Gloeothece verrucosa PCC 7822: one gene and its partner. The protein of the gene in region 1 binds, or shares a complex with, the protein of each later gene. Links are inferred from orthologs where the notes say so. Each region holds a gene or a part of one and is shown on either strand. Other genes may lie near its edges. The genes, in order: rpsG and tig.

What was found.
Region 2: the proteins of rpsG (region 1) and tig are in contact, whole or in part, in a crystal structure (PDB 3GTY), measured with the Thermotoga maritima proteins. The link is inferred for Gloeothece verrucosa PCC 7822 from one-to-one orthologs. Residues at the interface, in WP_004081843.1 of Thermotoga maritima: Lys34, Lys52, Lys55, Glu59, Arg62, Gln63, Glu66, Asn67, Lys69, Val71, Arg95, Ala109, Lys110, Lys111, Gly112, Arg113, Pro114, Glu117, Glu121, Ile124, Ala125, Tyr127, Asn128, Asn129, Thr130, Gly131, Lys135, Asp139, Arg142, Met143; in WP_004081061.1 of Thermotoga maritima: Glu122, Val124, Val129, Leu130, Tyr133, Glu188, Gly259, Ile262, Tyr263, Glu266, Ser270, Glu273, Gln274, Glu277, Arg308, Gln311, Ile312, Ser315, Tyr316, Glu325, Arg329, Arg336, Leu363, Phe366, Trp367, Arg373, Leu377, Arg381, Leu384, Glu387.

Annotation. Positions count from the first base shown.
Region 1 is NC_014501.1:2,368,859-2,375,405, forward strand. The notes cover bases 1,966-4,901. They hold rpsG (30S ribosomal protein S7), read left to right. Parts: upstream 1,966-3,166; coding sequence 3,167-3,637; downstream 3,638-4,901. Other genes in these bases: CYAN7822_RS10400 (phosphomannose isomerase type II C-terminal cupin domain), read left to right, coding at 1,966-2,128; CYAN7822_RS10405 (HesB/IscA family protein), read left to right, coding at 2,256-2,585; rpsL (30S ribosomal protein S12), read left to right, coding at 2,720-3,091; fusA (elongation factor G), read left to right, coding at 3,792-4,901. Also shown: CYAN7822_RS10395 (SulP family inorganic anion transporter), read left to right, coding at 1-1,433; more of CYAN7822_RS10400, read left to right, coding at 1,712-1,965; more of fusA, read left to right, coding at 4,902-5,867; tuf (elongation factor Tu), read left to right, coding at 6,026-6,547.
Region 2 is NC_014501.1:1,934,513-1,940,929, reverse strand. What follows is about bases 469-3,274. They hold tig (trigger factor), read left to right. Parts: upstream 469-1,059; coding sequence 1,060-2,490; downstream 2,491-3,274. Other genes in these bases: clpP (ATP-dependent Clp endopeptidase proteolytic subunit ClpP), read left to right, coding at 2,823-3,274; CYAN7822_RS08635 (META domain-containing protein), read left to right, coding at 469-686. In the rest of the region: more of CYAN7822_RS08635, read left to right, coding at 258-468; more of clpP, read left to right, coding at 3,275-3,509; ATP-dependent protease ATP-binding subunit ClpX, read left to right, coding at 3,522-4,862; CYAN7822_RS08615 (alpha/beta fold hydrolase), read left to right, coding at 4,974-5,879; CYAN7822_RS08610 (cyclase family protein), read right to left, coding at 5,889-6,417. UniProt on the Bacillus subtilis protein: Involved in protein export. Acts as a chaperone by maintaining the newly synthesized protein in an open conformation. Functions as a peptidyl-prolyl cis-trans isomerase.

The DNA of each region.
Region 1 (6,547 bases):
TGAATCACGTTAACTGGATGGCGGTTTTCGGACAAGTGGGAAATTTAATCACTATCATGATTGTTAGTGCTGTTTCTATTATGTTGACTGTCAGTAGTCTAGAAATTGTCAGTCAACAAGATATTGAAATTAACCAAGAATTAGAAGTTGCCGGCATAGCTAATATTATTTCTGGTACCTTGGGGGGAATGGTCGGTTATCAGATTTTAGCTGACTCTGTTTTGGCTTATAAAATGGGGGCTAAAACTCGCTTGGTGGGCTTTTTGACGGCTGTAGTCTGTTTAATTGTTGTGATTGGCGGAGCCTCGTTATTTAGCTTGATCCCTAAACCCATTTTTGGGGGAATGTTATTGTTTCTTGGCTTAGATTTTTTTGGAGAATGGATTCAGCAATCTCGCTTCAAACTTGCTCAAGCAGATATTTTTGTTGTTCTGTTGATTGCTGTTATTATTGTTTTTGTCGGATTTCTTCAAGGAGTGGCTATTGGTTTGATCTTAGCTGTAGTAATTTTTGTCATCAACTACAGTCTCACTGATGTGATTAAACAACAACTTTCAGGAGCCAATTGCCAAAGTAATGTACAGCGTTTTCAGTCTCAAGAAAATTTGCTCAAAAGCTTAACTGATCAAATTCATGTCATTAAACTACAAGGTTTTATTTTTTTTGGCACTGCCAATCACTTAGTGAATCAAATTCGTCGCCGCATGGCTGATCCTCAAAAAATGCCTTTGCGCTATGTTATCTTAGATTTTCGTCATGTAAGCGGCTTAGATTCTTCGGCTATATTTAGCTTTATTAAGTTAAAAATTTTAGCTCAACAAAATAATTTATCTATTCTTTATACCACCATTCCTAACTCGATTGGAAAAAGGCTTTTACAAGCTGATTGTTTAGATGATGAACATAAACTTGCCTTGCTTTTACCTACTTTAGATCGAGGATTAGAATGGTGTGAAAATCAATTATTAGAAGAATTTATTAATCTTCAAGAAAGTCCACAAACTTTAGCTGAACAACTCACTCAACTTTTCCTTAGACCGGAACAAGTGTTTAAATTTATGAAATATTTGATTTGTTTAGATTATTCGTCCGGTGAATTAATTTTTAAACAGGGCGAACCCTCTGATGGACTATATTTTTTAGAATCTGGTCAAGTGACCGTTATGATCGAAACTTCTTCTCAACAACGCAAACGTCTGCGGACATTTCAAGTGGGTACTATTTTGGGAGAAATGGGCATCTATGATGACTCGCCTCGTTCAGCTTCTGTGGTGGCTGATAGACCGAGTTGCGCCTATTTCTTATCTCAAGAAAATCTCAAGAAAATGGAGAAATTTGACGCTCCCTTAGCCGTCGCTTTTCATCGTTTTATTGCTCAATTGCTAGTCAAACGATTTAAACGAGTTCAACAAGATTTACTTGAGTCGGCTTAAGTTCAAGTCAAGGGTTTTGTTTTAGCCGCTTATGAAGATTTATGACTAACTCTCGAAACCTTAGCCGAGTTTAGCTCCGCTTGACTTTAGCGAAGCCTGAAAAACGAAGTCCGAAAATTTACGTAAGAGTATACTAGCATATTTTGTCAATGCCCGCTACTTATACGTGTAAAAATAACAAAAGTTTCTGATGACAAATTCTCAGACTGAACTGTTATCTTAAATTAAGATCATTTAAATTCTCAGTAACTAACTATAAGTATTCAGGAGTTATAATCATGGTTCAATCTACCGAAACCTCTCCCGTATCAGATCTTTCCGTTTTAACATCCATTACAAGAACAAAAGCACCAGTGACAGAAATGCGTCCTTGGGGGTCTTTTACCACTTTAGAGGAAGCCGCAGGCTATAAAATTAAACGTATAGAAGTTAATCCAGGACATCGCCTAAGCTTACAAATGCACCATCATCGCAGTGAACACTGGATTGTGGTTTCCGGGACAGCTAAAGTGATTTGTGGAGATAACGAGCAAGTTTTATCGGCTAATCAATCAACTTATGTTCCTCAATGTACTGCCCATCGATTAGAAAATCCAGGAGTCATTAAATTGATCTTGATCGAAGTCCAAAATGGTGAATACTTGGGAGAGGATGACATCATCCGTTTTCAAGATGACTATGCCCGTCATGTCTAAAGCTAAAATATAACTGCGGATTTTTCTCCCTGGAGTACGTCACTCTCTAGGGAGCTATCACTAGATAAAGAAAAGTAAAATTTGCTCTTAAGAAGTTATTTGTTAAGTTATAAAAACCTTTTTGCCCATGATTGACTTAACCGGTGCCGCCGCCAATGAGATCAGACGTTTACAACATAGCCGCTCTTTAGGCAATAGTTATTTTCGAGTGAGGGTAAAACCCGGCGGATGTTCAGGGTTATATTATGTACTAGACTTCTGTCCCCAACCGGAAATCGGCGATCACATTTATGAAAGTCTGGGTATTAACATCATTATTGATGCGGACACTCATCACTATCTTAAAAAGCTCACCATAGATTATGCTGAAGATTTAATGGGGGGTAGCTTTCGTTTCCATAATCCTTCCTCGAGTGAAAATTGCGGTTGCGGCTTATCTTTTAACATCGCGGTGTAAACCGGCAAGAAACCAACCGGTTGCCATTTTTTTTGCCCTTGACACACCATCATGAATTTAGTTACGATTATAAGTTGCTGACCATTCTAGAATAAAGATTGGGAGATTATACTCAAGCTTTAATTACTTGACTCATGCCCACAATTCAACAACTAATTCGTAGTGAACGCTCTCAAATCCAGAAAAAGACGAAATCCCCAGCGCTAAAACAATGTCCTCAGCGCCGAGGAGTTTGTACTAGAGTATACACCACAACTCCGAAAAAACCCAATTCGGCTTTACGCAAAGTAGCCCGGGTTCGTTTAACCTCGGGGTTTGAAGTAACAGCTTACATTCCAGGGATAGGACATAACTTACAAGAACACTCAGTGGTTCTCATTAGAGGCGGTCGGGTAAAAGATTTACCTGGGGTAAGATATCATATCATCCGGGGGACATTGGATTCGACGGGTGTAAAAGACCGCAAACAAGGGCGCTCTAAATACGGAACTAAACGTCCCAAATAAAACATTCAACAGAGCCAACATTGGAGGGAAAAAACCCCTAAAAGTCTCATCGCGTGAAAAGGAAAAATACAAACCATGTCTCGACGAAAAAACCTTAAAAGGCGACCCATTCCGCCAGACCCCGTGTTTAATAGCTATTTAGTAAACATGACCATCAGACGGGTAATGCGCTCAGGGAAAAAATCCCTAGCCTCAACCATCGTTTATGATGCGTTAAAAAATGTAGGAGAAAGAACCGGTAGAGACGCTCTCGAAGTATTTGAGCAAGCGGTTAAAAACATTACGCCTTTAGTAGAAGTGAAAGCGCGTCGGGTGGGAGGGGCAACCTACCAAGTCCCGATGGAAGTTCGCCCAGGACGAGGCACCACATTAGCTCTGCGTTGGCTAATCTCCTTTTCTCGCAATAGAAATGGTCGCACCATGGCCGCTAAATTAGCATCCGAAATAATGGATGCTGCCAACGAAACGGGAGGAGCCATTAAAAAACGCGAAGAAACTCACCGGATGGCCGAAGCTAACAAAGCCTTCGCTCATTATAGATATTGATTACTTGTAATCACCGAAGGCATTCGGGACGTGGCGGTGGATAACCCTACTCTGCCGCTTAAAAATTTTCGCAAAGAAAAGTATAGAATTGTAAATAGTGTAAAAAAAATAGTACAAATAACACAACTAGCAGGAAAAAATAAAGGAGGTTGCTGTGGCACGTAGTATCCCGCTGGAGAGAGTACGCAACATCGGAATCGCGGCTCACATAGACGCGGGCAAGACAACAACGACTGAACGAATCCTATTTTATACGGGAATCGCTCACAAACTCGGTGAAGTTCATGAAGGAACTGCCACTATGGATTGGATGGCCCAAGAGCAAGAAAGAGGAATCACCATCACCGCCGCGGCCATTAGTACCAGTTGGCAAGATCACCGAATCAACATCATTGATACCCCCGGACACGTAGACTTCACCATTGAGGTAGAACGTTCCATGCGGGTATTAGATGGAGTGGTTGCCCTATTCTGTTCAGTGGGAGGTGTCCAGCCCCAATCAGAAACGGTATGGCGACAAGCCAACCGCTATAACGTGCCCCGTATTGCCTTTGTTAACAAAATGGATAGAACCGGGGCAAACTTCTTCAAAGTCTACGACCAAATAAAAGATCGCCTGAGAGCTAATGCAGTTCCCATTCAGATCCCAATTGGCAGTGAAAGTGATTTTCATGGCATCGTAGATTTGGTGCGGATGAAAGCGAAAATTTATAAAGATGATTTGGGTAAAGAAATTGAAGATGCCGAAATCCCAGCAGATTTGGTAGATCAAGCCCAAGAATTTCGCACCATTCTAATTGAAGCAGTAGCAGAAACCTCAGAAGAATTATTAGAAAAATATTTAGAAGGTGAGGAATTAACCGAGGAAGAAATAAGACAGGGCATAAGAAGAGGAACAATTACTGGAGCAATTATGCCCCTGCTTTGCGGTTCTGCCTTCAAAAATAAAGGGGTACAACTTCTACTGGATGCAGTAGTAGACTACTTGCCCTCTCCCTTAGACGTTCCGGCCATTAAGGGTGTATTACCCAATGGAGAAGAAGCGTCTAGAACAGCCGATGATAACGCGCCTTTTTCAGCCCTAGCCTTCAAAATAGCAGCAGATCCTTATGGAAGACTAACCTTCCTACGGGTTTATTCAGGGGTTCTGAGCAAAGGCAGTTATGTCTATAACTCAACCAAAAATATAAAAGAGCGAATCTCTCGCCTCATCGTCTTAAAATCTAACGATCGCATTGAAGTCGATGAACTGCGAGCCGGAGACTTAGGGGCAGCCATTGGGTTAAAAAATACCATCACCGGCGATACCTTATGTGATGAAGCGAATCCGATCATCCTAGAATCCCTCTTTATTCCTGAACCTGTTATATCGGTAGCGGTTGAACCCAAAACTAAGCAGGACATGGAAAAACTGGGCAAAGCTTTACAAGCTTTATCCGAAGAAGATCCGACCTTCAGAGTCAACACAGATCCTGAAACTAATCAAACGGTAATCGCCGGAATGGGAGAATTACACTTAGAAATTCTCGTAGACCGGATGCTCAGAGAGTATAAGGTAGAAGCAAGCGTCGGTAAACCCCAGGTAGCTTACCGCGAAACCATTCGCAAAACCACCAAGGCAGAAGGAAAATACATCCGTCAAAGTGGTGGTAAAGGTCAATATGGTCATGTGGTGCTGGAAGTGCAACCAGCAGAACCCGGTAGCGGCTTTGAATTCGTCTCCAAAATTGTAGGAGGTTCGATTCCCAAAGAATATGTTCCTGCGGTAGAACAGGGGATTAAAGAAACCTGTGAAACCGGAATTATAGCCGGTTATCCCGTGATTGACTTAAAAGTGACCCTACTCGATGGGTCTTACCACGAAGTAGACTCATCAGAAATGGCTTTCAAAATTGCCGGTTCAATGGGCATTAAAGAGGCGGTTAGCAAAGCCTCTCCAGTTATCCTCGAACCCATGATGAAAGTAGAAGTAGAAGTCCCTGAAGATTTCCTTGGCGATGTAATAGGAGACCTCAACCGTCGTCGGGGTCAAATTGAAGGCATGAAATCTGAGGAAGGACTAGGCAAAGTTTCTTCTAAAGTCCCTCTCGGAGAAATGTTTGGTTACGCGACCGATATTCGCTCCAACACACAAGGACGAGGAATCTTCTCGATGGAGTTCAGTCACTACGAAGAAGTCCCTCGTAACGTTGCTGAAGAGATCATCTCTAAAAGCAAAGGAAACGCCTAACACAATCAATCATGCTCAATGAATAGTGAAGAGTTTTGGGGATTAGAAATTAGAGCAATCAAAAAAATCTCTATTCTAAAACCCAAAACCGCCAACCTAATCATTGATAATGAAAAATGAACAACCAGTGAAAAGATCTCAAAAGGAATAGTTAATAAATGGCACGCGCAAAATTCGAACGGACTAAACCTCACGTCAACATCGGTACTATCGGTCACGTTGATCACGGGAAAACCACCTTAACCGCAGCAATTACTATGGCTTTAGCCGCACAAGGAAAAGCCAAAGCCAGAAAATACGATGATATTGATGCGGCTCCCGAAGAAAAAGCACGGGGTATTACTATCAATACCGCTCACGTAGAGTATGAAACTGACGAACGTCACTATGCTCACGTAGACTGTCCAGGACACGCTGACTATGTGAAAAACATGATCACCGGTGCGGCTCAAATGGACGGCGGAATTCTAGTAGTATCTGCTGCTGATGGTCCCATGCCTCAAACCCGTGAGCATATTCTCTTAGCCAGACAGGTTGGTGTACCTAGCTTGGTTGTCTTCTTAAATAAAGCAGACATGGTAGACGACGAAGAACTGCTCGAACTCGTAGAACTAGAAGTTCGGGAATTATTAAGTGAATATCAATTCCCTGGAGATGACATTCCTATCGTTATTGGTTCT
Region 2 (6,417 bases), 430 kb from region 1 along the record:
GACAGTTAAAAAATATTTCCCTAAACTTACTCATTTCTGGGCATAACGCGCTAGTTCATAAGCTGTTACGCCTCATTATTAAGTCGGTAAATCTGTCACAGTAGCACTAACTATTTCAATAATAACGACCTAAACCGAATTTTATTCCTGAATTTTCCTGAATTTTATTTATTGTTCAAGTCCTAAATTTAACTGAACTATTAATGGCAAAAGCCTGAGAGACTTAAAAAGTCTTCAATTTTAGGTAAAGTTAAGTCATGAACATTTTTAAATCCATCAAAAAAGCTGTCATTTTTGGGCTGTTATTTTTAGGGTTAACTTTCGCCGTTCAAAACCCCAGTTACGCGACAGAGCTTAAAGGAGATTGGACCCTTGTATCTATCGGTAATGAGCCGGTTTTAAACAGTGCTAAAATCACAGCAAGCTTTGATGATGAACCTGATAATGTAATTTACGGTAGTGCTGGTTGCAATCGCTACATTGCGTCTTTCTGTGCAACGGAAAATCGCATTTTAATTGGGCCTGTAGCTACTACCCAAATGTTATGTCATCCTCAAGCTATAATGAAGCAAGAAGGTGCATATATACAAGCATTAGAAGCCGCAAAATACTATGAAGTAAGTGAGCAACATTTAAAACTTAGTGACGGGAACAATCAAACTTTAGAATATGTTAAAGACCCCTAAAATTATCAGAGTTTATTAGCGAGAGTAATAGCATTTGGGTTGGATAACTCATGAGTTATTCAACCATTTTTTAGTCAGAATATTTGGAGTCAGAAAAAGGAAGACAAGGAGCTAGAAATATTCCTACTCAGATTCATTGTGGAAAACGACGATCACAGCACGGTTTGCTTCCTCCCCAGTCATAGCTCAACCTGACTGATATTTTTATGCCTTGATGGAAAAGGGGATTTTCATTCGCCCAGCTTGATCCACATTGGTAATTCGAGGGTAAAATATAAAGATCGGGATACCCTGCTTAAAACGGGAAAACCCATTTCTAAGCTTAAGTAAATCCAAAGCATACATTTATAGTCGTTTTGAGAAAGAGAAATCGATGAAAGTTACCCAGGAAAAGCTTCCTGACAGTCAAATCGGGTTAGAAATTGAAATTCCCCCAGAAACATCTAAACAAACCTACGAAACGGTGGTCAACAACCTTGCACGCACGACACAGATTCCTGGGTTTCGCAAGGGAAAAATCCCCCGTCAGGTCCTAGTTCAACGGTTAGGGTCCCTACGGATCAAGGCTACTGCCTTAGAAGAAATCATTCAATCGAGTTTGCAAGAAGCTATTAAACAAGAATCGATTGAAGTGATCGGGAATTATCAATTAGGCTCGAGTTTTGAAGAATTACTGCAAAAATTTAACCCCGGAGAAACCTTCACTTTCTCAGCCTCGGTGGATGTTCCCCCTACAGTGCAACTCGGAGATTATCAAAATCTTCAGATCAAAGCCGAAGAAAGCGTCTATGATCCTCAAAAAATAGATGAGTGGCTAGAACAGCAACGAGAAAAATTTGTCACCTTAGTTCCCATTGAAGATCGTCCCGCTCAAATTGGGGATGTGGCAATTATCGATTACTACGCACTAGCCAACGACGGACCTCAAGCCGGAGAAGCTATCCCCGGCGTACAGGGGACAGATTTTCGCGTAGAACTCGGTGAAGGACGCTTTATTAGTGGATTCGTCGAAGGCATTGTCGGCATGAAACCTGATGAAACCAAAGAAATTAATGCCACTTTCCCAGAGGATTATCCTCAAGAAGAATTAGCCGGCAAAGAAGCTATTTTTACGGTTACCCTCAAGGAACTTAAAACTAAAGAACTCCCCGAACTTGATGACGAGTTGGCTGAACAAATCAGTGAAAACAGCGAACAAAAATTTGAAACGCTGGCCGAGTGGCGTGAATACCTAGAAAAACAGTTCTCAGAACAAGCCCAAAATGAGACTAAAAATAGCATCCACTCTCGCATCATTGAAGAATTAGTGAACATTAGTACCGTAGATTTGCCCGAAACTTTAATTCAGGAAGAAATAACCGAATTACTGCGACAAACTGCTGTACAAATGCAACAAATGGGAGTAGATGTCAAAACCCTCTTTACTTCAGAAAATATTGGCCGTATGCGAGATAATGCTCGTCCTGAAGCGGTGGAGCGATTGAAACAAACTCTCGTGCTGACTGAGGTGGCTAAAGTCGAATCCATTGAAGTCGATAACCAAGCCATTGAGGAAAGATATAATAAGCTCAAACAGCAATTACAAGGGCAAGACATCGATCTAGACCGTTTACGAGAAGTTATCATCCAAGAATTACAGACTCAAAAAACTCTCGAATGGCTGCAAGAAAAAGCAACCGTTGAATTAGTGCCTAAATCAACACCTCAAGAAGAGGAAACAGAAATAGACCAAGGAGAAGATACTATCATTGAAACCTTCGCCGAGCCGATTGAGTCTTCTCGAGAAACTTCTGAGGAATCTTAGAAAATAATTAGCCAAAATTCTCGCAAAAGTTCCAAAGAACCGAAAATTTTGTGGTAGATTTGAGGTGGAGGAAGTAGCCTCAATCCAAATGCCATTAAGGCTATTCAAAAAAGCCTGAAGGCGGAGCTTTTGAAAAAACCCTAAACTAGAGCCAACGGGCCCTTTGTTAGTAAATAAGCTTAGGATTGACTAAAATTGTAATTTACCAAGCCTCCACCTGAAAAACCAACGATTAACACCATCTCTCAACTGGCTTACTCTAGCCGAAAACGCGGGAAAAACGCTAAGTTAGTAGTAACTGGCAAAATTTTTTTAAACAGCATCCAAATCCTATGGTTCAATCAAAATCGCCTGATCACCCCATCATTAGCTATTGCTCCCCCAAGATCTACTCCAGCACTCAGAATATCGTGCCGGTAGTTATAGAACAATCGGGGATGGGAGAAAGAGCATTTGATATTTACTCGCGCTTATTGCGGGAAAGAATCGTATTTTTAGGCACAGCAATTGATGATAATGTCGCTGACTCCATTGTGGCTCAACTGCTGTATCTCGATGCTGAAGATCCAGAAAAAGACATTCAACTCTATATCAATTCCCCAGGCGGCTCGGTGTACGCTGGACTAGCCATTTACGATACCATGCAACAAATTCGTCCTGATGTAGTCACCATCTGCTTTGGACTAGCAGCCAGCATGGGAGCCTTCTTGCTATCCGGTGGCACAAAAGGAAAACGCATGGCTTTACCCAGTGCTAGAATAATGATCCATCAACCCATCGGCGGAGCGCAAGGGCAAGCGGTGGAAATCGATATTCAAGCTAAAGAAATCCTCTATATCAAACAAAGATTAAATTCTCTATTAGCCGAACACACCGGTCAACCCTACGAAAGAATCGCAGAAGACACCGAGCGAGATTTTTATATGTCCGTTCATGATGCCAAAGACTACGGATTAATCGATCAGGTCATTTCTCGCTCAGAACTTCCTGATCCCACAATTCCAGTAACCTCACTGTAATAAGAAATAACTATGTCTAAATACGACTCCCACCTAAAGTGTTCGTTTTGTGGCAAATCCCAGGAACAGGTTCGTAAACTTATCGCTGGTCCGGGAGTCTACATTTGCGATGAGTGTGTAGAACTGTGTAACGAAATTTTGGATGAGGAACTGATGGAACCCCCAAGCCCGGTTTCCTCATCCGTTTCGCCAAGGGAAGAACGCCCGAAACGTCGCAATAGCCGAGAACGTCTCACTCTCGGCCAAATTCCCAAACCCAGAGAGATCAAAAAATATCTCGATGAATATGTGATTGGACAAAATGAGGCGAAAAAAGTCCTCTCGGTGGCAGTGTATAACCACTACAAACGTCTCTCAGATATCCAATCCAAACGCAGTGGAACAGGCTCAATTGATGATCCGATCGAATTACAAAAATCTAATATACTCCTGATGGGTCCCACTGGCTCAGGAAAAACCCTTTTAGCTCAAACCTTAGCCAAAATTCTCGACGTGCCTTTTGCGGTGGCTGATGCCACAACTCTCACCGAAGCCGGTTATGTGGGAGAAGATGTGGAAAATATTCTGCTACGACTGTTACAAGTGGCAGACCTTGATGTAGAAGAAGCTCAACGGGGAATTATCTATATTGATGAAATCGATAAAATAGCCCGTAAAAGCGAAAATCCCTCTATTACTCGTGATGTATCGGGAGAAGGCGTACAGCAGGCACTCCTGAAAATGTTAGAAGGAACCATCGCCAATGTTCCTCCCCAAGGAGGACGCAAGCACCCTTATCAAGATTGTATCCAAATCGATACCAGTAATATTCTCTTCATCTGTGGCGGCGCATTTGTCGGCTTGGATAAAATTGTTGAACAGCGACTCGGCAAAAAATCTATGGGATTTATACAGCCAGGAGACGGAAATGCAAAAGATAAACGTACAGCCGATTTGCTTAAAGTAATAGAACCTGACGACCTAGTAAAATTTGGCATGATTCCCGAATTTGTCGGGAGAATTCCGGTTATGGCCTCGTTAGACCCCCTCGATGAAGAAGCCCTCATCGCTATTCTCACTCAGCCGCGAAATGCTCTAGTTAAACAATATCAAAAACTCCTGAAGATGGATAATGTTCAATTAGAGTTTAAATCAGATGCCGTCAGAGCGATCGCTCAAGAAGCCTATCGGCGCAAAACCGGGGCCAGAGCATTACGGGGAATCGTGGAAGAATTAATGTTAGAAGTGATGTATGAGCTACCCTCCCGAAAAGATGTCAAGCGCTGTTTGATTACCCGGGAAATGGTAGAAAAACGCTCAACGGCTGATTTATTAGTTCATCCTTCCTCAATTGTTACACCCGAGTCAGCTTAAAAAATTCGCTCATTCAAAATTGAGATTTGATAGCGAAAGCTAAAAGCTAAATAAGATAGTACAATTAACAGTAAATTTATCTTTTTCAATTTTGAATTTAAAAAGCGCTCAATGACACAGGAGACAGAACAACGGATCACCGTTAGAGGTGTTGACCATTATTATGAGTGGATTAGTGAGGGCCTGTCCCCTGCACCGCATTCGGAGGCTTGTGCCGCTTCTCACTCAGAAAATTCTCTACCTAAACCCGTCATGGTGTTTATTCATGGTTGGGGAGGATCAGCCAGATATTGGCGTAAGACGGCTAAAGAATTGTCTCAAAATTTTGACTGCTTACTCTACGATTTACGTGGTTTTGGACGAAGTAAACTCCCTCAAACGCCTGTAGAAGTTACTTACGAATTAGAAGAATACGCGCTTGATTTAGCGGCTTTATTAGATGCTTTAAATATAAAACGAGTTTATCTCCACAGTCACTCTATGGGCGCATCGGTAGCCGCTTTTTTTATAGATTTATTTCCTGAACGAGTAGAAAAAGCCATCTTAGCTTGTAATGGGATTTTTGAATACGATGAAAAAGCGTTTTCAGCTTTTCATAAATTTGGAAAATATGTGGTTCAGTTTCGTTATCCTTGGTTTTTAAAAATTCCTTTAGCTGATCGCTTATTTATGGCGCGATTTCTTCATCGTCCCATTGAAAAAGATGCTCAGAGGGATTTTTTAGAGGATTTTATTTTAGCAGATTATGAAGCGGCTTTAGGGACAATTTATACCTCAGTTAGTCAGAAAGCAGTGGAAGTTATGCCGCAAAAGTTTGCACAGTTTAAAGTTCCCACCCTGCTAATTTCTGGCGAAAAAGATATTATTATTCCCGCAGCAATGGGTCGTCAAGCGGCGGCTTTGAATGAAAATATATCCTATGTTGAAATTCCTAAAACTGCTCATTTTCCCATGTTGGAAGATGCCCCAACTTATTTACAAGAAGTTCAAAAATTTTTGCAAGATAACTCGCTTTAATCTCATTTTTTAAAATGGCAAAATTGCAAACACTCTAGCTGGAAACCCTGAACCCCCCTTTGGTTTAGGAAAAGTAACCACCGCTAATGCGCCATTTTCTGGGACTTGATCTAAATTAGTTAACAACTCAATTTGGTAATGGTTCTGGGACAAGATGTAATTCTCCAAAGAATAATCATCTTTACTGGTAGCTACTCCGGGGTCAGTATCCGTTGGTTCATGTCCAGAAGCGGTAATCTTGCGGTCTTCATACAGATATTTTAAAACCGGTAAACTCCACCCAGGATAGTGAGCAACACCTTGAGCATCTTTATTTTGCATCGCCTCCCTACTCGGCCAACGTTTTGACCAATCTGTTCGCATCGCCACAAACGCGCCTTGAGGAATTTTCCCATGTTGCCGCTCCCAATCTTGAATATCTGCCATTGTTAAAGTATAGTCAGGGTTTTGGGCCACTTTTTGATGCACATCAATCACCACTAAAGGCAAAATCATCTCTTTAACTTCAATTTGATCTACCGTGCGTAAACCCTTGACA